Regions from separate parts of the Streptococcus sp. 20925_1_77 genome, predicted to be linked through region 2. Evidence: predicted binding sites of a transcription regulator. Region 2 holds the regulator's gene; each other region holds the start of a gene.
What was found. Region 2 encodes Rex, which represses fermentation and respiration genes when NADH is low (regulators of the CRP and FNR family bind a similar motif). Its sites were predicted from a motif close to TTGTGAANTANTTCACAA; they were not measured.
Positions count from the first base shown of each region.

Region 1: the regulator Rex is predicted to act here: its motif matches at 1,975-1,992, upstream of adhE (bifunctional acetaldehyde-CoA/alcohol dehydrogenase).
Region 3: the regulator Rex is predicted to act here: its motif matches at 1,190-1,207, upstream of O3626_RS04950 (zinc-dependent alcohol dehydrogenase family protein).

Region 1 covers NZ_JAPVZB010000006.1:41,445-48,093, reverse strand. The annotation lists gene adhE (bifunctional acetaldehyde-CoA/alcohol dehydrogenase) at 1-1,880, opposite strand, end outside; gene O3626_RS04925 (acyltransferase family protein) at 2,283-4,085, opposite strand; gene O3626_RS04920 (membrane protein) at 4,075-4,479, opposite strand; gene O3626_RS04915 (low molecular weight protein-tyrosine-phosphatase) at 4,508-4,933, opposite strand; gene O3626_RS04910 (nucleotidyltransferase family protein) at 5,107-5,673, opposite strand; gene ruvB (Holliday junction branch migration DNA helicase RuvB) at 5,680-6,649, opposite strand, start outside.
Region 2 covers NZ_JAPVZB010000002.1:231,396-238,044, forward strand. The annotation lists gene O3626_RS02425 (GTP pyrophosphokinase family protein) at 1-7, opposite strand, end outside; gene O3626_RS02430 (CYTH domain-containing protein) at 103-660, shown strand; gene O3626_RS02435 (ribose-phosphate diphosphokinase) at 733-1,689, shown strand; gene O3626_RS02440 (cysteine desulfurase family protein) at 1,699-2,811, shown strand; gene O3626_RS02445 (DUF1831 domain-containing protein) at 2,821-3,168, shown strand; gene O3626_RS02450 (DUF4649 family protein) at 3,170-3,385, shown strand; gene O3626_RS02455 (redox-sensing transcriptional repressor Rex) at 3,522-4,169, shown strand; gene radC (DNA repair protein RadC) at 4,222-4,905, opposite strand; gene O3626_RS02465 (porphobilinogen deaminase) at 4,960-5,238, opposite strand; gene O3626_RS02470 (class A sortase) at 5,408-6,151, opposite strand; gene gyrA (DNA gyrase subunit A) at 6,165-6,649, opposite strand, start outside.
Region 3 covers NZ_JAPVZB010000006.1:49,270-55,918, forward strand. The annotation lists gene O3626_RS04935 (hypothetical protein) at 1-458, shown strand, start outside; gene O3626_RS04940 (hypothetical protein) at 468-773, shown strand; gene O3626_RS04945 (hypothetical protein) at 773-1,096, shown strand; gene O3626_RS04950 (zinc-dependent alcohol dehydrogenase family protein) at 1,258-2,310, shown strand; gene O3626_RS04955 (hypothetical protein) at 2,469-2,855, shown strand; gene O3626_RS04960 (N-acetylmannosamine-6-phosphate 2-epimerase) at 3,026-3,724, shown strand; gene O3626_RS04965 (YhcH/YjgK/YiaL family protein) at 3,886-4,338, shown strand; gene O3626_RS04970 (ABC transporter substrate-binding protein) at 4,452-5,801, shown strand; gene O3626_RS04975 (carbohydrate ABC transporter permease) at 5,855-6,649, shown strand, end outside.

The DNA of each region.
Region 1 (6,649 bases), on a different contig from region 2:
GAGATAACGGCAAATGGAGTTACTTCAGATCCTGTACCAGATGTTGTTGGGATGGCGATGAATTTCGTCTTCTTACCAAGCAATGGGAACTTGAAGGCACGTTTACGGATATCCATGAATTTTTGAACCAAGTCACGGAAGTCCACTTCTGGTTGTTCGTAGAAGAGCCACATAACTTTGGCCGCATCCATTGGTGATCCACCACCAAGAGCAATGATCGTATCTGGTTTGAAGGCACGCATGATCTCTGTACCACGTTCAACAGTTGTGATATCTGGATCTGGTTCTACGTCTGCAAAGATTTGGTAAACCACCTTGTTGCGACGAAGGTCAAGCTGTTCGATGATGCGATCAAGGAAACCAAGCTCTACCATAGCGTGGTCTGTAACGATCATGACACGTTCAACGTCACGACATTTTTGTAGGTATTCAATTGAATCACGTTCAAAGTATGTTTTTGAAGGTAGTTTCATCCATTGCATGTTATTTCTCCGGCGTCCGACTTTTTTGATATTCAAGAGGTTGATGGCACTAACATTGTCCCCAACAGAGTTGCGTCCGTAAGAACCACATCCAAGTGTTAGTGATGGCAAGAAGGCATTGTAAACATCCCCGATACCACCGAAAGTCGAAGGAGAGTTGCAGATAACACGAATAGCTTTAACTGCTTTACCAAATTCTTTTGTCAATTCTTCGTCTGCTGTATGGATCGCAGCTGAGTGTCCAAGACCGTTGAATTCAACCATTTGGCGTGCTTTGTTAATTCCGTCTTCACGGCTTTCAGATTTCAAGACAGCGATGACTGGTGACAATTTTTCACGAGTCAACGGTTCTTTTTCACCAACTTCTTTACATTCTGCAGCAAGGATATTGGTTCCTTCTGGGACTGAGAAGCCAGCTTGTTCAGCGATCCATGCTGCTGGTTTCCCAACGATGTCCGCATTCAACTTCGCACCCGCACAGTTTTTGCTGTTAGCTTTCACACCGAAGCAGAACTCTTCAAGAAGGGCTTTTTCTTTTTTGTTGACAAAGTAAGTATGGTAAGATTTGAATTCTTCAACAAACTCATCGTAGATTTCTTTATCGATGATAACCGCTTGTTCAGACGCACAGACCATACCGTTGTCAAATGACTTAGACATGACGATATCGTGGGCTGCTTGGCGGATGTTGGCTGATTTTTCAACGTAAGCAGGTACGTTTCCGGCACCAACCCCAAGAGCTGGTTTTCCACAAGAATAAGCGGCTTTCACCATGGCGTTCCCACCGGTCGCGAGGATCGTAGCAACTCCCTCGTGGTTCATCAGGGCACTCGTTGCTTCCATAGAAGGTTGGGTAATCCATTGCACACAGTTCTCAGGTGCTCCAGCTGCAATTGCTGCATCGCGTACGATTTGTGCTGCATGAGCAGATGATTCTTGAGCAGATGGGTGGAAGGCAAAGACGATAGGGTTCCGTGTCTTCAATGAAATCAAGGCTTTAAAGATTGCTGTTGAAGTTGGGTTTGTTGTAGGAGTGATCCCGCAGACAACTCCGACTGGCTCAGCAATAAGAGTCAAACCAGTGACGTCATCTTCTGAAATGACACCAACTGTCTTGGTGTGACGCATGTTGTTTACAACGTGCTCACAAGCGAACAAGTTTTTAGTCGCCTTGTCTTCAAAGACTCCACGACCAGTTTCTTCATAGGCATGAAGAGCAAGCTCACCGTGTGCGTCAAGAGCCGCTACAGATGCTTTTGCAACAATGTAATCTACTTGCTCCTGATCCAATTTGCGCATTTCTTCAAGCGCTACGAGCGCTTTTTGCACCAACTCGTCTACGTGTTTTTCAGCAGCGAGTTTCTTTTCTTCAGGTGAGAGAGTTTTTTTATCAGCCATTTGATGCTTTCCTCCAATGTTTGAAACCCTTATCCTTTTCCGGAACTTTTTCTTGTTTTCAGAAACTTTCAAGAATAGTGTAAGAAATTTCGATTTGTTAATTATTTCACAATATAATTGTACTCTATTTTGAGATTTTTGTAAACACTTCCAAGCAACTTTCACAAAGATTTTTTTGAAGTTTGTGAAAATTTTATCAATCCTATTGCTGTGAAAGTAATCATCTAGCAAAATTGTGAAAAAATAATTAAAAAATTTTTTTCTTCACAAAGTGATATTTTCAATTGATTTATGTAAGCGTTTTCTTAATCTTACTAAAAAAAGCAGCTTTTTACAAGTAAAAAGTTGCTTTTTGTTTTATTTTGTTAGGATTTGTTTTGTTTCAGTTTCAGAGAAGCATTTTTACTTCTTGACCGGACCCTTTTCGGCCTTATCAAGGGCTTCTTTGACTGTTTGAGCATAGAGTTCCCCACCATTGGTTTCCATATTGAAGTGAACAGAGTCTGTTCCCACCCAAATGTTTGGATTTTCAATTGCTACTTGGTACCAGTCCGCAATGGTGATAAAGTCGTATTTCTTTGCTAGTTCCAACTCATAAAGACGGGTTTGAACCGATTCACTGGACTGATCGTTGGCATAGCGACCATCATATGGTGTCACAAGGATCAGGCGACGGCCTTTTGGAAGTTTCTCAACATACTGATCCAGCAATTCTTTGTAGTTGCTTACAGTATTGGTTCCTAGGGCAATGACCACATTTTTTAGGAGAACTTTATTGGAGATGTCAGTCTCAAAGACCTTCATTCCATTTTCCAACTGACGACTCACCACTGCATCAATCTGGATGCCAGGGATGGCTTTAGTCAGGTAGTCCTGCGCTCGCAAGTTAACCGAATCACCGATCATGGTCACACCATTTGAGACGTTATAGTCTGTTGCAGTCGCATTGTCCACCTGTGTCCGTGTGACCTGCATTTTGCTGTCTGCTTGATTGAGCCCACTCACTACCAAACTCTCATCAAAAGCTCCGACGGTTGGTGCAAAGGCAGAGATTCCGATCATCAAGAGTGCCAGTGGAATCATGAGGTAAAAGATAGGCTTGGTCAAAAAACTCAGATCCATCTTCATACCAAAGACACGAGGCTCCTTGCCTGCAATGGTTGGCTCTAAAATATAGAAGGAAAGAGCCGTTAGAATCAAGGAAACGATCGTCGTCACAAGGGCTGCCATCATATTTCCCAAGTGTTGAGAAAAGATGATAAAGAAAGGCCAGTGGAAAAGATAGACACCATAACTGGTATCTGCCAAGAAATTGAGGATGGCTGGTTCCTTTTTATCTGGTGTCTTTTCATGGAGAATACGGGCCGACAGAATCATGGCACAAGCTGCGATTGTCGCTGCTAAAAAGCCAAACAGATAAGTCCACAAGCTATCAAATGGCAAGAAAAGACTGAGCACAAACAAGAAGGCAAAGCTTCCACCCAAGACCGACAAAGTCTTTTTCATACTCCAAGACTGCACCAGCTTTGTAAAGTTCGGGCTGACATTAGCAATCCCTGTTACCGTTGCTAGGCACGATCCCGCAAAGAAGGGGAAGATGTGAGTGAAACTAGAGAAATAGATAGTGGAGAAGTTAGCTGTCAGAAAGGCGCGGATGAACATGGACAAGAAGGTAAAGAGAAAGAGCCCGCTGGATGCTAAGAAGAGCATACCTCGGTACTTTCCTACCGTCTTAGCCCGCTTAGCCAAAAACCATGCCAGAAGCGCCCATAGTACATAGTAATGCACTTCTAGGGCCAAACTCCAGGTATGAAGAAAGAGATGCGGAATGAAGTTGCTTTCGTAACTACCACCAGTTGCCATCTCAAAGAAATTGGTCACAAAACCAAAGACCGCTGCAATCTGTGTCCCAATACCAGCCACGTAGTCCCGTTGCACCATAAAGGTAAAGGGCATCACGACCAAGACCATAAAGACAAGAGGCGGTACGATCCGGTAAAAGCGCCGTTTCAAGAAAGACAAGTAGTCGATTCCTTGCTTGCGCGCAAATTCATCGATCAAGAGCGCTGTAATCAAAAATCCTGAGAAGGTGAAGAAAATATCTACCCCAATGAAGCCTCCAGGAAAGGCTTTTTGGAAGAAATGGTAAAGCAATACCAATAAGAGTCCTGTAACACGGACGAGTGAAAACCATTTAATGCGCATTTTGATAAATCCCCTGCTTGAATGTTCCTTTGTATACGACGTTGGCTTCTGTGGTTAAGGTGCCTTTGCCCTCTGGCTGACCATTGACAAACTGCCCTTCATAGGTCCAACCAGCCTTGGACTTAAACTTACCATAACCACTAAAGGAGCCATTGACGAGGTTGCCTGTATAGGTATCGCCGTTTTTAAAGGTGACGGTTCCCTTGCCATTCATCTTGCCACGGACTAGACTTCCGTCGTAACGGATCGCCCCCTTGTCCAAGGTCAAGACACCCTGACCTGGAATGGCCGAAAAGAAAACCATCAAAGCAGATAAGACAATCACTACTAATGCTGCTATTTCTAAATTTTTTCGCGTCAGATAGACCTTATAAGTCTCATAAAATTCTTTCATATTCTGTATTCTCTCACATCTCAAACTCTTAAGAAGTTGCTAGCTGATCCAACCAGGCCTTACAGCCAGTCAGAACTCTAGAATAGGTCTCCTCAAAATCACCCGTATACCATGGATCTGGCACACTTTCAGCAGCAAAAAGATGAATCTTGTGCTCTGTTCCCGCAGGAGCCATTTGCTTCAGATCTGCTACATTGTTTTCGTCCATCCCTAGGATCACATCAAAGTTGTAAAAATCCTCTTCTTTGATCTGTAAAGAAGTCTTGGCTGGATCATATGGGACCTGGTGTTGTTGAAAGATTTTCTGGGTTCCCCGATGGATGGGATTGCCATGTTCCCAACTAGAGGTGGCCCGACTTTCAACCTCATACTGATCGGTCAAGTCCTTCATGACAAACTCCGCCATGGGGCTCCGACAAATATTTCCTAAGCAGACAAAGACGATTTTTTTCATGATTCCACCTAACTCCTTGTTCGGACTGCCCAACCTAGCTGAGCACTTCGCTTTCCACTATGGAAAACCAGCATACTATTACTATTATAACAAAAATGTGACAGAAAGATGACGAAGGGGCTCTATCATTTTAAAGAAAAATCAGATTCCTTTTTCAAATCTGATTTTTTTCTCTATTTTGGAAAACGAACCTCTAATTGAGGCCATTTGGTCTGCCAATTCTTCTTTTTCATTCGCTCTGTATAAACCGCCAAGCGCTCTGGGCTGGCTAAAAAATGTGGAGTCGGCTCAACGATAAAGTCTTCTACATCCCTTGTCCCATAGGGGAGAAAGAGCTCCAACTGACCATCTTTCCTTAAGCGAACCGCAAGAGCCGTACACCGCTCGGGGTATTTGGAAACAGCATCACAGGCACTTTTGTAGGGAGCTGTCCCTGGGCTATGTTGGTGCATGTAGACTTGGTTTTTGACTTCCCAAGCGTACTGAGGATAGGTCCTCTTTAATTCTTGCTCGATCTGGAGAGTCTCCTCATAGCTGATCGTAGGATCATAAAAGACCAGATCCAGATCAGTTGTCGCATCAAACCCTGGTCTTCCAGAGAGCTGGTTCCAGATGAAATTTCGCACCGCGCCCGCTGCAAGCCAGGCATCTGCCAAGCCTAGATCTCGAATAATAGTCAAGACGTCCATCATCTCTTGATCCGCTTGGATTTGTTCTACGATTGCTTCTTCCGTCAGCATCTTCTTCTAGTCTCCATTGTAGGGATAACCCAGGTGTTCATAGGCCTTGCGAGTCGCCACGCGCCCTGTCCGGGTCCGCATGATAAAGCCTTTCTGAATTAAGTAAGGCTCATACATATCTTCTACGGTCTCCCTCTCTTCGGCAATATTGACTGATAGAGTCCCAAGGCCGACCGGGCCACCACCGTACATTTCAATCATAGTGCGCAGGATCTTTTGATCGACATAGTCCAGTCCTTCATGGTCCACATCCAGCATGGAGAGGGCCTTGTCAGTAATGGTATCGTCAATCAAGCCATCGCCCATAATCTGAGCAAAATCGCGCACCCGTTTCAGCAACCGGTTGGCAATCCGAGGGGTCCCACGACTACGAAGAGAAAGCTCTTCGGCAGCTTCGTGGGTAATTTCCATCTCAAAGATCTCGGCGGTCCGCTCGACAATCTCTGTCAGATCATCTTGCTCGTAGTATTCCATATGCCCCGTAATTCCAAAGCGAGCGCGCAAGGGATTGGACAGCATACCCGCTCGCGTCGTCGCCCCAATCAAAGTGAAGGGAGGAAGGTCCAGATGGACACTCCGGCTAGTCTCGCCAGCACCAATCATGATATCGATGTAAAAATCTTCCATGGCGCTGTAAAGCACTTCTTCAACCGACATAGGAAGACGGTGGATCTCATCGATAAAGAGAACATCCCCCGGCTCTAGGTCATTAAGAATGGCTACCAAGTCACCAGCCTTTTCAATGACAGGACCCGAAGTCTGCTTGAGATTGACGCCCAGTTCATTGGCAATGACAAAAGCCATGGTGGTTTTCCCAAGCCCCGGAGGGCCAAAAAGAAGAACATGATCCAGCGCTTCATCCCGAAGCTTAGCTGCCTCAATAAAGATTTTTAGCTGGTCCTTGACCTTATCCTGGCCGATATATTCATGTAAATATTGCGGGCGCAGCGTCCGTTCAACAGCCTCTTCATCGCCC
Region 2 (6,649 bases):
TTGCCATCCTACCACCTTGTAATCTGAACCATTTTTGTATACAATAAACACATCTCTTATTATATCATGAATCGCTTTCGAAAAAAAGCAAAGGACTACAAAATGAACCATTTAGAAATTGAATACAAAACCTTGCTAGACAAGGAGGAATACCAATCCCTCCTTCCACTTTTTGCTGATACAGAATTGGTTGTCCAAACCAATCACTATATCGATACCCCCGACCAGCTCGTGCGTAAGGAAAAAATGGCTTTGCGGGTGCGTACTTTCACAGATCAGGCTGAATTGACTCTCAAGGTTCCTGAAGCAGTTGGCCATTTCGAGTACAATCAAAACCTCAGCCCAGAAGAAACTGACGCGATCCTTCAACACCAACAGTTTCCTGACGGAGAAATCAAAAACCTCTTGATCTCTAAAGAAATCCCCGTTGAGCATCTCGCTGTCTGGGGAAGCCTTACAACAGAACGCTTCGAAAAAGAAACAGCTGCAGGCTTGGTGGCACTAGACCACAGTCTCTATCTAGACACTGAAGATTATGAATTAGAAATCGAGGTCGAAACTGCTGAACAGGAAGAAAATTTCCATCAGTTCATCAAAGAGCATGGAATCGTCTACAAAGCAGCAAAAAATAAAATCGCCAGATTGGCTGAAAGATTGTAAAATAGCTGAAATTATCGCAAATTTTTGCTAAAATAGTGCTAAGATCAAAAATCTAAATGAGGTTGGAATCACATGTCAGATAAAAAAAATATGAAGCTCTTCTCTCTCAATTCAAATCCAGAGATTGCGCAAAAAATCGCGGATCATGCTGGGGTTCCACTTGGGAAAATTTCATCCCGTCAATTCTCAGATGGTGAAATCCAAGTCAATATTGAGGAAAGTGTTCGTGGATATGATATTTATATCATTCAATCAACCAGTTTCCCTGTCAACAATCACTTGATGGAACTCTTAATTATGGTGGATGCTTGCCAACGGGCCAGCGCAAATACTGTCAATGTGGTCATGCCTTACTTCGGTTATGCCCGCCAAGACCGGACTGCTGCTCCTCGCGAACCAATTACTGCTAAGCTTGTCGCAAATATGTTGGTCAAAGCTGGGGTGGATCGTGTCGTCACTCTGGATCTCCATGCAGTGCAAGTCCAAGGTTTCTTCGATATTGCCGTGGATAACCTCTTTACCATTCCTCTTTTTGCAGAACACTACATCAACAAAGGTCTAACTGGTCCTGATGTTGTAGTCGTCAGCCCTAAAAACTCAGGTGTTAAACGGGCTCGTAGTTTAGCTGAATATCTTGATGCACCGATTGCGATCATTGATTACGAGCAAGATGATGCAAACCGTGATTATGGCTATATTATCGGGGATGTCAAAGATAAGAAAGCGATCTTGATTGACGATATCCTCAATACTGGTAAGACATTCTCAGAAGCTGCGAAAATCGTCGAACGCGAAGGTGCTACTGAAATTTATGCTGTATCAAGCCATGGTTTATTTGTAAAAGGAGCTGTTGAATTATTAGACCAAGCTCCGATCAAAGAAATCTTAGTAACCGATTCTGTTGCTCCAAATGGACCAACACCAAAAAATATTAACTATCTGACAGCTAGCGAACTGATCGCTGAAGCTATTGTTCGCATTCAAGAAAGAAAACCTGTTAGTCCTCTATTTGCCTACCATAAGAAATAAGGTCTTAATGTGATATATTTTGATAATGCCGCAACAACTCCCCTTCTACCTGAAGTCATTGATAAAATGTCTGAAACTATGAAGACCACTTTTGGAAATCCATCGAGCCTTCATGCTCATGGACGGATGGCTAGTAAACTTCTCCGAGAATCTCGCGAGCAAATTGCTCAGTCTCTCCATACTCTTCCAAATCGTATTTTCTTCACTTCAGGTGGATCAGAAAGTAATAATACCGTTATAAAAGGCTACTGCTTGAAACACCAAGCAGATGGCAAACACATCATTACGACCGCTTTGGAACACCATGCGGTTCTTGAACCCATCGAATATCTTGTAGAACGTTTCGGATTTGAAGTCACGATCGTCCAACCAAGAGAAGGGCGTATTCAGGCTAGTGATATCAAGGCAGCTCTTAGACCGGATACCATCCTTGTCTCTACCATGTTTGCCAATAACGAGACTGGAGATCTTCTACCGATTAAAGAAATCGGTGAACTCTTAAAAAATCATCCCGCTGCCTTTCATGTTGATGCTGTCCAAGCAATTGGGAAAGTCCCTGTCTATACCGAAGAGTTAGGGATTGATTTTCTCAGTGCTTCTGCCCACAAATTCCATGGTCCTAAGGGAGTCGGTTTCCTTTATGCAGCCGTCCCAGATTTTGATAATCTCATCCATGGTGGTGATCAGGAAAGTAAAATGAGAGCCAGCACGGAAAATCTCATTTCTATTGTCGGGATGGCAACCGCGCTTCAGCAAGCTACACTTCATCAAGAAGAAAATTTCAACCAGGTTCAAAAACTCGGCCAAGAGCTAGTCAATGGTTTAGCAGCCTACGACTACTACGTAAATGCGAATGACGATCATCTTCCATTTGTTTGGAATCTTGGCTTTCCAGGTGTCCAAAATGATGTCTTATTGATGCGACTCGATCTTGCTGGAATTTCTGTCTCTACAGGTTCTGCTTGTACCGCTGGTACAGTGCAACCCAGCCATGTCCTTGAGGCGCTCTATGGAAAAGATAGCTCACGTCTAAAAGAATCCCTTCGAATTAGTTTTTCAGAACTCAATACCGTAGAGGAGGTTCAAGACTTCCTCTCAAAACTAAAAGAAATTTTATCATAGGAGAACAATATGGCTTTTGAAACAAGTGTTTCATTGAAAGACTGCAAATATACCTATAGTCTACACCCAAATGTAAAAAAATATACCTTACGTGACAATACATTTGCTGTTACAAAAGTTGGAAATTACGAGTTAAATCGTTTGCTCGAAGCCGTTCCAAATAGCGGCGAAGGCTTCCTACTTAAAATCATTTTCAATAAAGATTTGACAGGTTTTAAGATCAATATTACAGACAAGTCTGGGCTTCGCCTGGTTAATATCTTTAAAAATCCAGAAAATGATATTATCCAACAAAAATTCTATTTCTTAATGGATAGTCTCGTCGAAAGAGAAATTTTCAACAAAACAGAGGTTTAATATGGTAACCCTAACTTATATCGACGCTTACCAAGTAGAACGAACAACTACTTATCCCAACCTTGCAGCCTGCATCCTAGCTTTTTCAGGCTGTGTAACCTTGCCTGACTCTTACTCAATCGTATCCATTGAATACAAGGGTGAAAAACTCCCCTATACGGGGAGGGTCGATGGGCTCTATGCTTTTTTGAAAAAGGTAGAGCAAGCTGAAAACTAAGCTGATGCTGATGCTGATGGAACTCTCCCATCGCCATCAGCTTTTTCTTTAGACAAAAATATTTTTGAAAAACCATTCTAGATAGTTGATTTTTTCACAATCTTCCTATACAATAAGAGGGAAAGGTTGTGATATTGTGAAACATGATAAAAATACTCCAATTCCACGCGCAACAGCAAAACGCTTATCGCTCTACTACCGCATTTTTAAACGCTTTAACTCTGAAAAAATAGAGCGTGCCAATTCCAAGCAAATTGCGGATGCAATTGGGATTGACTCTGCTACTGTTCGCCGAGATTTTTCTTATTTTGGTGAATTGGGAAGACGTGGATTCGGTTATGACGTAAAAAAACTGATGAACTTCTTTGCAGATCTTTTAAATGACAATGCTATTACTAATGTCGCTATTGTTGGGATCGGAAATATGGGAAGTGCCCTCCTCAACTATCGCTTCCATGAACGCAATAAGATGAAAATTGTCATGGCGTTTGATCTAGACGATCACGAACTGGTCAATACTAAAAGTAAAGACGGAATTCCTATTTACGGTATTTCATCTATTAAAGAGAAACTCAAACAAGAAGGCATTCAAACAGCCATTCTAACTGTTCCAAGTGTTAAGGCTCAAGAAGTTGCTAGCCTCTTGGTAGATGCAGGTGTCAAGGGAATTCTCAGTTTCTCGCCAGTACATCTGACAGTCCCTAAGGATGTCGTCGTCCAATATGTCGATCTTACTAGTGAATTGCAAACACTCCTTTATTTTATGCGTAAAAACGAAGAATAAAGACTTATACTTCAACAACAAAAAGGTTGGAACAAGAAAGTTCCAACCTTTTTTATACCAAATAATCCGTTTCTTCTCGATAACTATAGTAGTTTTCTTCGGATACAATCAAATGATCCAATAGGGTCAACCCCATTACTTCACAGGCCTCTAAGACTCGCTGAGTGACTTCATCATCATTTTTACTGGGGAATACGGCACCAGATGGATGATTGTGAGCCAAGATAATGGAGGTTGCCATGTGCTTCAGTGCATAATGCAGGATTTCACGCGGCTCCGCGATACTTCGATTCACTGTTCCAATAAATATCGTCTGTTGATGTATAATTTCATTTTGGGTATTCAAATAAAGGGCAACTAGGTGCTCCTGCTTTTTATGGCCAATTTCCTGTTGAATTTTATGGGCCAATTTCTGACTACTCATGATTTGTTCGGAACTCATTAATTCATCTTTATGAATCCTTCGTCCAAACTCAATAACAGCCTGAAGTTCGATGGCCTTCACTCGCCCAATGCCAGAGATTTCCTGTAGCTCCTCTAGGGTTAATTGCCCTAACTCCTTTAAACTATTTACCGAGCTCAAAAGACCTTGTGCAATCTCATAAACGCTTCTTTGCTTGTTGCCTGTCCGTAAGAGAATGGATAACAATTCCTGATGACTTAGCTTATCCACCCCTTCAGAAACCAAGCGCTCCCTAGGAAGTAAAGATGGTTCAATAAATGATATGTCGTACATAATTTCCTCCTCACTTATTAATTCGTAATAAATTGAGAAAATAACGACCTTTCATTATTTACAGGCGATTTCTTGCTTCAAATCATCTAACACTAAGGCTTCATCTTTATTAAAGCGGATCTGATAACCTGTTTGAACTTGTTCAAGCTCCTTTAAAAACTGTTGAATTTCACAGCGGATCAAGTACTCCTGACTCTGAGGAATGGCTTCTAAGGTTTGGTAGACTTGCTCTACTTCGTAGATTCCTTTCGTAATTAATCCATTTCGTGGAAAATCATTTATTAAGAGATTATAGAAATGATGCAAGTGATGATAAATTCGCTCTTTTGTCACTATTCTACCTCCTTATCATACTCTTTCTCCTCTATTATATACTGATTTTCCCTCAATATTATGACAAGTTCCTTACATTATATTACCAATCTCTTACAATTTTACAAGAATTTCTCCTATCTTCCTACATAGAAAAAGCCCAGACATATCTGTCTCGGGCTTTATTTTCTTAGAGTTGCATTTGATTATAAGACTTGCTAAATGAATCCAGGATGTCCTTTGGAGCCTTGTCATAGTCAACAGAGGTTTCCAAGTTTCCTTTTACAATCGTTCGGTAAGTCGCTGCAGCATCCTCACAGGTCACCAAGGTGATTTCATTGACACCTTCACGATCTTGAATGACATCTACACGGTCTGGAGTCACTGTCTCAACAGACGAGATGACATAAGTATAGATTTTTTCTTTGTCCGTGATGTAGATCTTCATACCAGCCTTGGCTTTCTCTAATGGTGAGAACAGCATGGCATTTGCTCCAGTAAGGCCAAATACGTGGTGACTAGCAAGAGAATAATTGCCTTGTCCCATGACTTGGTTTTCCTTCATAGTCCCTGCTCCATAGTAAAGGGCTACGTTTTCAAGTCCTTTAAAAATTGGAAGGTTCATGTTCAATTCAGGAATCGAAATCCCCCCAATTACAGGAAGTTTTTGAGCTTGCCATTGGGCATTGATCACGGCTTCCGTCGAGAGTGACTGGACATGTTGGAAATCAAAGCTCGTCTTCACTTCTTTGTTTTTATCAATAGTCTTTTTATCGACCTTGCTAACCTGATATTGGTTGGTATGCCAAACCATGATCATATTGCGGATCGGAGCATTGAAAATTAAGAGAAGCGAGAGAATAATCAAAAGTGTTGCAACGATGTTGATAAGAGTATTACGTAAACTCTTTTTCTTTTTTCTTTTGCGTGACATGCTGTCCCCTTATCTATTCGTTTTCTTCCACTACTTCTTCATCTTTTTCATCAGCTTGTACAGTTGTAAAGGTCACAATTTTCGCATCCTGATCCAGTCTCATGACTTTCACACCCTGAGTCGAACGACCCGTTTGAGAAATGTTAGCCACACCTGTCCGGATCATAACTCCGGTATCGGTAATGATCATCAGATCTTCATCCCCTTTAACGGTTAAAAGACCAGCTAACGGACCATTTTTCTCTGTAATATTGGCTGTTTTGATTCCTTTACCACCACGGCCCTTGGTTGGGTATTCGCCAGCCATTGTCCGCTTACCATACCCTTTTTCAGTAATGACCAATACTTCGTCCTGGTCGGTGATAACACTTGCCCCAACAACCTTGTCTCCATCACGGAGATTCACACCACGTACACCTGTAGCAGAACGTCCCATATTCCGAACTACTGCCTCATTAAAGCGGACTGAATATCCATATTTGGTACCGATAATGACAT
Region 3 (6,649 bases), on a different contig from region 2:
CATCTGCCTCGGTGGTCTCCATGTATGGACAGGAAAGGCCAAGTATTCCGAGCCTCCATCAGCAATTGGCAGGGGCATCTGGTACCCAGACCATTCAATTACGAGAGGAATTGGTACTGGCAGTAGCACAAAATGCTTCAGCGCAAGCGACGGTTTTTGAGGCCGAGCTCAAAGATCAGCTAGAAGTGGCCAAGGAGACGGTTTCCCATAAGGTTGCGGAGGTGTCACAAATGGCCCACAGCATGGCTCAGTTTTTAACAGATGCAGAAGTGGAGCAACTATTAGGAGAGTTCTCCATGGATACTTGCTGGGACCAAGCGGTCGAGGCGGAAAACCTGGCTCAAGCAAAGGCCTACTCGACACGTCTGTCAGATTTGGCAGGGCAACTGGAGGCTGCATCAGCCCAATTGGTGGACTTGGACAAGGGACAAGCAGTGGCCTTTGATTTTCATAAGTAGGAGAAAAAGATGTTAGAGATCCTGGGAGAGGATAGAGAACGCATTGAGGAGCTCCATCGAGAGATTAAAAAGGAGCAAGAGCGGATTGCAATTCGGAGTTTGATTGCAACGCAAAAAGCCTTGATGATGTTGGAAGGGATGAGTTTGCAGGTGACTTTGAGCGGTCAATCCGAAAAAATGCGCTCTTTTGCCACAACGACCTTAGTTAGTGATTTGAAAGACGGATTTACAGGAGGAGCAGCGGACGCGGTAGAAACAGCACTGAAATCAGTGAAGAAGCCGATTTTATTGAGTCCGATTAAAGGAGGTATGTGATGTACCATTCAGGAAATAGTGAATTAGAACAACTAGAAGATCGACATTACCGCTTCAATCAAAAGCTTAGCGAGTTGGAGTGGGATTATGCGGATATGCGTATGGATGTCCGTCAACATACAGAAAATTTAGTGGACTGGCTGAGTGCCCTTCATTTTCAAGCGCCAAGTGCGGAGGCCCAAAGTGGCTTGGAGCGTTTATTTGCCTTGCAAGAAGAGTTTGAGGCAGAACTCAAGCGCTATGAAGAGCGTTTAGAAGAAGAGCGCGAGCGCGAGCAGCAAGAGTACTATAAGCAGCGTCAACAATTAGAACAAGGTGATTGAAACATTCCTCTGGTAGAGATAAGAGGAATGTTTTTGTTTGCTCAAAAAACTTTTAAAAATGTGCTCATAAATTCTTGCAAGCGCTTACTTAGTATGTTATAATATTCACAAAGAAACGAAAATAAAATGGTTTTATCAAACCAACAAAAGAGGAGTCGCTTATGAAAGCTGCAACTTATGTATCTGCAGGCAATCTGCAACTGCTGGATCAACCAAAGCCAGTGATCAAAAATCCAACGGATGCCATTGTGCGAGTCTTGAAGACAACCATCTGTGGGACAGACCTTCACATCCTAGGAGGAGATGTGCCAGCTTGTAAGGAAGGCACAATTTTAGGCCACGAAGGAATCGGGATCGTAGAAGAAGTCGGCGATGCAGTGAATAACTTCAAGGTGGGCGACAAGGTTATCATCTCTTGTGTCACAGCTTGTAATACCTGCTACTACTGTAAACGTAGTTTGCCTTCTCACTGTGAAGATGGTGGTTGGATTTTAGGTCACTTGATCAACGGAACCCAAGCAGAGTATGTCCACATTCCACATGCGGATGGAAGTCTTTATCATGCGCCTGAAACTGTGGATGACGAAGCCTTGGTCATGCTCTCAGATATTCTCCCAACCTCTTATGAAATTGGGGTCCTCCCATCTCATGTAAAACCAGGTGATAATGTCTGTATCGTTGGAGCTGGTCCGATCGGTCTTGCAGCACTTTTGACCGTTCAATTCTTCTCACCAGCTACGATTATCATGGTGGACTTGTCTGAATCTCGTCTTGAAGCAACTAAGAAATTTGGGGCAACTCACACCATCTGCTCCAGCGATATCGCTGAAATCAAGGCCTTTATCAATGAAGTGACCGAAGGTCGTGGTGTCGATATCTCCATGGAATGTGTGGGCTATCCTGCTACCTTTGATGTCTGCCAAAACGTCATCTCTGTCGGTGGACACATCGCTAATGTCGGTGTCCACGGAAAACCGGTTAGCTTCAATTTGGATGATTTGTGGATCAAGAACATTACCCTCAACACCGGTCTTGTCAATGCCAATACTACTGAAATGTTACTCAATGTCTTGAAATCAGGCAAGATCGATGCGACTAAGCTCATCACCCACCACTTCAAACTCTCAGAAGTTGAAAAAGCCTATGATGTCTTTAAACATGCGGGTGAAAACCATGCTCTCAAGGTGATTATCGAAAATGATATCAGTGAATGAAGTGGCAACTAATATTTGTTCATAGTTTTTTTAGACGGACCAGAGATATTCTGGTCCTATTTTCAACCCCCAAAAGCCAATGATTCCTTGCAAAATAAATTTGTTGTCTTATAATAGAAGTACAGAAAACGATTACATAAAGAGAAAGGTGTGATCTTATGAAACGGTTTTGTTATCATCGTGAATTCTGGATGGACTTCCATTTCTGGATCTTGGTCTTGCTTTTAGCGGCTGTGGCGTTGACGATGCGGGCTCCGCTTTCGGTAGTTAGCCTAGCTTATCTTGCTTTTGTTGGGATTTTGATCTTGCTGCAGGTCTTTCAACCGCCTGTATCGACGCGTCAGTATCCAGAAGGTAGCTACCATTTCAATTGGACCTTTTATCGGGATACCCGACTGTATATCGATCTCTTTTTATTAGCAGGTCTCTTGGCAGGCCCAATGGCTTCATCGGATATGGTCTATTGGATCTTGCTTGGAGCCGTTGTCGGCTCTATCGGATTTGTATTTGTCGTAAAGGAAAAAGCGACTCAAAAGATGGCCTAAGGAATCACCATGTCCTAGATCTCTGAAACTAGTTTCAGAGATCTTTTTATTTTCCCCTAAAATGTGAAACTATAATCCAATTGCACGATTAATATTGTAAGCGCTTTAAAAATAGATTATAATCAATTTACAAGTACTCGAGTTGCCTTATTATCAAAGGAGAAGGAGTTATGTCAAAGATTACAAAAGATGAACTGATTGAACAAATCAAAGACGGCATCATTGTTTCTTGTCAAGCCCTCCCTCATGAACCGCTCTATACAGAAGCAGGAGGAGTCATTCCTCTCTTGGTCAAAGCGGCTGAGCAGGGTGGAGCTGTCGGGATCCGAGCCAATAGTGTCCGGGATATCAAGGAAATAAAGGAAGTGACCAAGTTACCGATCATTGGGATTATCAAACGCGATTACCCACCTGAAGAACCCTTTATCACGGCTACCATGAAAGAAGTCGATGAGTTGGCAGCTTTGGATATCGCGGTCATTGCGCTTGATTGTACCAAACGTCCGCGTCATGATGGGCTTTCGATGAGTGACTTTATCCATCAAGTCAAAGAGAAATATCCAGACCAACTCTTGATGGCTGATATTTCGACTCTGGAAGAAGGATTGACAGCTGTCGAAGCGGGAGTGGACTTTGTCGGAACAACCCTTTCGGGCTATACAGACTACAGTCCAAAGGTTGATGGTCCAGATTTTGAACTGATCCATAGTCTCTGCCAAGCAGGAGTAGATGTCATCGCAGAAGGCAAGATCCACTATCCGGATCAGGCCAAGAAAATCCATGATCTCGGGGTTCGCGGTATCGTTGTAGGTGGTGCCATTACCCGACCAAAAGAGATTACAGAGCGCTTCGTCGCAGCCTTAAAATGAGAAAACAAAACAGTAGATTGAAGGAGGAGGAGACCGAATAGAGAGTAGTCGAATTCATTTAATGAGAATGTTTCAGTGAAGGATAACGATGAAGATTTCAAGAAGGAAGTCATATTTGCTTAACTTTCTGCAACATAAATCTAGTGTAAAAGGAGAAATAGATGATATTTGATGATTTAATAAACATAAAATTGTACAAAGGGATTCATCCTAATCTGGATCAAGCGATTGATTTTCTCTATGAACACCGGAAAGATTCTTTTGAGCTAGGGAGATATGATATCGACGGTGACAAGGTCTTTCTCGTTGTCCAAGAAAACACCCTTAACAAAGATGAAAATGATCGCTTTGAACATCATCGCCGTTATGCCGACCTTCATTTATTAGTTGAAGGACATGAATTTTCTAGCTACGGTTCCCGTATCCTAGATGAAGCTATTCCATTTGATGAAGCAAGTGATATTGGCTTTGTTCATTGTGAGAAATTCTATCCACTTCATTTGGGCTATCATAATTTTGCAGTCTTCTTCCCTGGTGAACCTCACCAACCAAATGGCTATTCAGGTCAGGAAGAAATAGTCAGAAAGTATCTATTCAAAATTGCGATTGATTAGATATGTCAAATAGAAAATGGAGGAGATAAGCGATATAGTTAGTTTTTTCGGAGAAGTTAAGGCTTCAAAGCACTGATTACATATTTTGTATTAAAAATAGAAAGAGGAAAACAATGAAAAATAGTAAGAAAATTCTTTTCGCTTTGGTTCTCGCGTTATTCGCATTGTTTGTCACTGCATGTTCATCTTCAAAAAATGATGCAGAAGGAAGTAATAAATCTGGAGAATTATCTGGTGAAATTGTAATGTGGCACTCATTTACTCAGGGACCTCGGTTAGAAAGTATTCAAAAATCAGCTGATGAGTTCATGAAGAAGCATCCAAAAGTTAAAATTAAAATTGAAACCTTCTCGTGGAATGACTTTTATACAAAATGGACAACAGGTTTAGCGAATGGCAATGTTCCAGATATTAGTACAGCATTACCAAACCAAGTTATGGAAATGGTCAATTCAGATGCTTTAGTTCCATTGAATGATTCTGTTAAGAAAATCGGAGAAGATAAATTTAATAAAACAGCATTAGATGAAGCGAAGGTTGATGGCAATTTTTATTCCGTTCCTTTGTATTCACATGCTCAGGTCATGTGGGTTCGCACTGATTTATTGAAACAATATAATATTGAAGTTCCAAAAACATGGGACCAGTTGTATGAAGCTTCTAAAAAATTAAAAGAAAATGGAGTTTATGGATTGTCTGTTCCTTTTGGGACAAATGATTTGATGGGGACACGCTTCTTGAATTTCTACGTACGAAGCGGTGGTGGAAGTCTGTTGACAAAAGATTTGAAAGCTAACTTGACAAGCAAATTGGCTCAAGATGGAATTAAATATTGGGTGAAAATGTACAAGGAATTTTCTCCTAAAGATTCATTGAACTTTAATGTCTTGCAACAAGCTACTTTGTTCTATCAAGGAAAGACAGCCTTTGACTTTAACTCAGGATTCCATATTGGTGGTATCCAAGCAAATAGTCCTCAACTAATTGATGCGATTGATGCTTATCCGATTCCAAAAGTAAAAGAATCAGATAAAGATTATGGTATTGAAACTTCTAATATTCCATTGGTAGTTTGGAAGAATTCAAAACATCCAGAAGTAGCGAAGGCATTCTTAGAATCTTTGTATGAAAAGAAAGACTACATTCGTTTCTTGGATTCAACTCCTGTTGGAATGTTGCCTGCCATCAAAGGAATTAGCGATGATCCAGCCTATAAAGATAATGACATCCGTAAGAAATTCCAACATGCAGAAGAAGTTATTACAAAAGCAGCAGAAAAAGGTACAGCTATTGGATATGAAAATGGTCCAAGTGTTCAAGCTGGAATGTTAACAAACCAACATATCATTGAACAAATGTTCCAAGATATTATTACAAATGGTAAAGATCCAATGGAGGCTGCTAAGGATGCAGAAAAACAATTGAATGATTTATTTGAAACTGTAGCAGTTGATGTTAAATAATGATAGCAGAGGCTACAATTATGTGGCCTCTGTTTTTAGAGAGGAATAAGCATATGGTCAAAAATAGAAATTTGACTCGATGGGTGTTTGTATTACCTGCTATTATCATTGTTGGACTATTATTTGTTTATCCATTTTTCTCCAGCATCTATTTTAGCTTTACAAACAAACATTTGATCATGCCAAGGTATAAATTTGTAGGATTGGCAAACTATAAAGCAGTTTTATCGGACCCTAATTTCTACAATGCCTTCTTTAATTCCCTTAAGTGGACAGTCTTTTCTCTTTTGGGACAAGTGCTTGTTGGTTTTGTGTTAGCACTGGCCTTGCATAGAGTAAGACGCTTTAAGAAGTTATATAGAACATTGTTGATTGTTCCTTGGGCATTTCCAACTATTGTCATCGCCTTTTCTTGGCAATGGATCTTAAATGGAGTATATGGTTATCTACCTAACTTGATTGTGAAATTAGGACTGATGAATCACGTCCCTGGATTTTTGACAGAAAGTACGTGGGCTTTCATCTGTTTAGTGTTTATTAATATTTGGTTTGGTGCCCCTATGATCATGGTCAATGTTCTATCTGCCTTACAAACGGTTCCGGAGGAACAGTTTGAAGCTGCTAGGATTGATGGAGCTTCCAGTTGGCAAGTTTTTAGATTTGTAATTTTACCTCATATTAAAGTGGTAGTAGGATTACTTGTTGTACTTAGAACAGTATGGATTTTTAATAACTTTGATATTATTTATCTTATTACAGGTGGTGGCCCTTCAAACGCGACAACAACATTGCCAATATTTGCATATAATCTCGGTTGGGGAACAAAACTCCTTGGGCGTGCCTCAGCA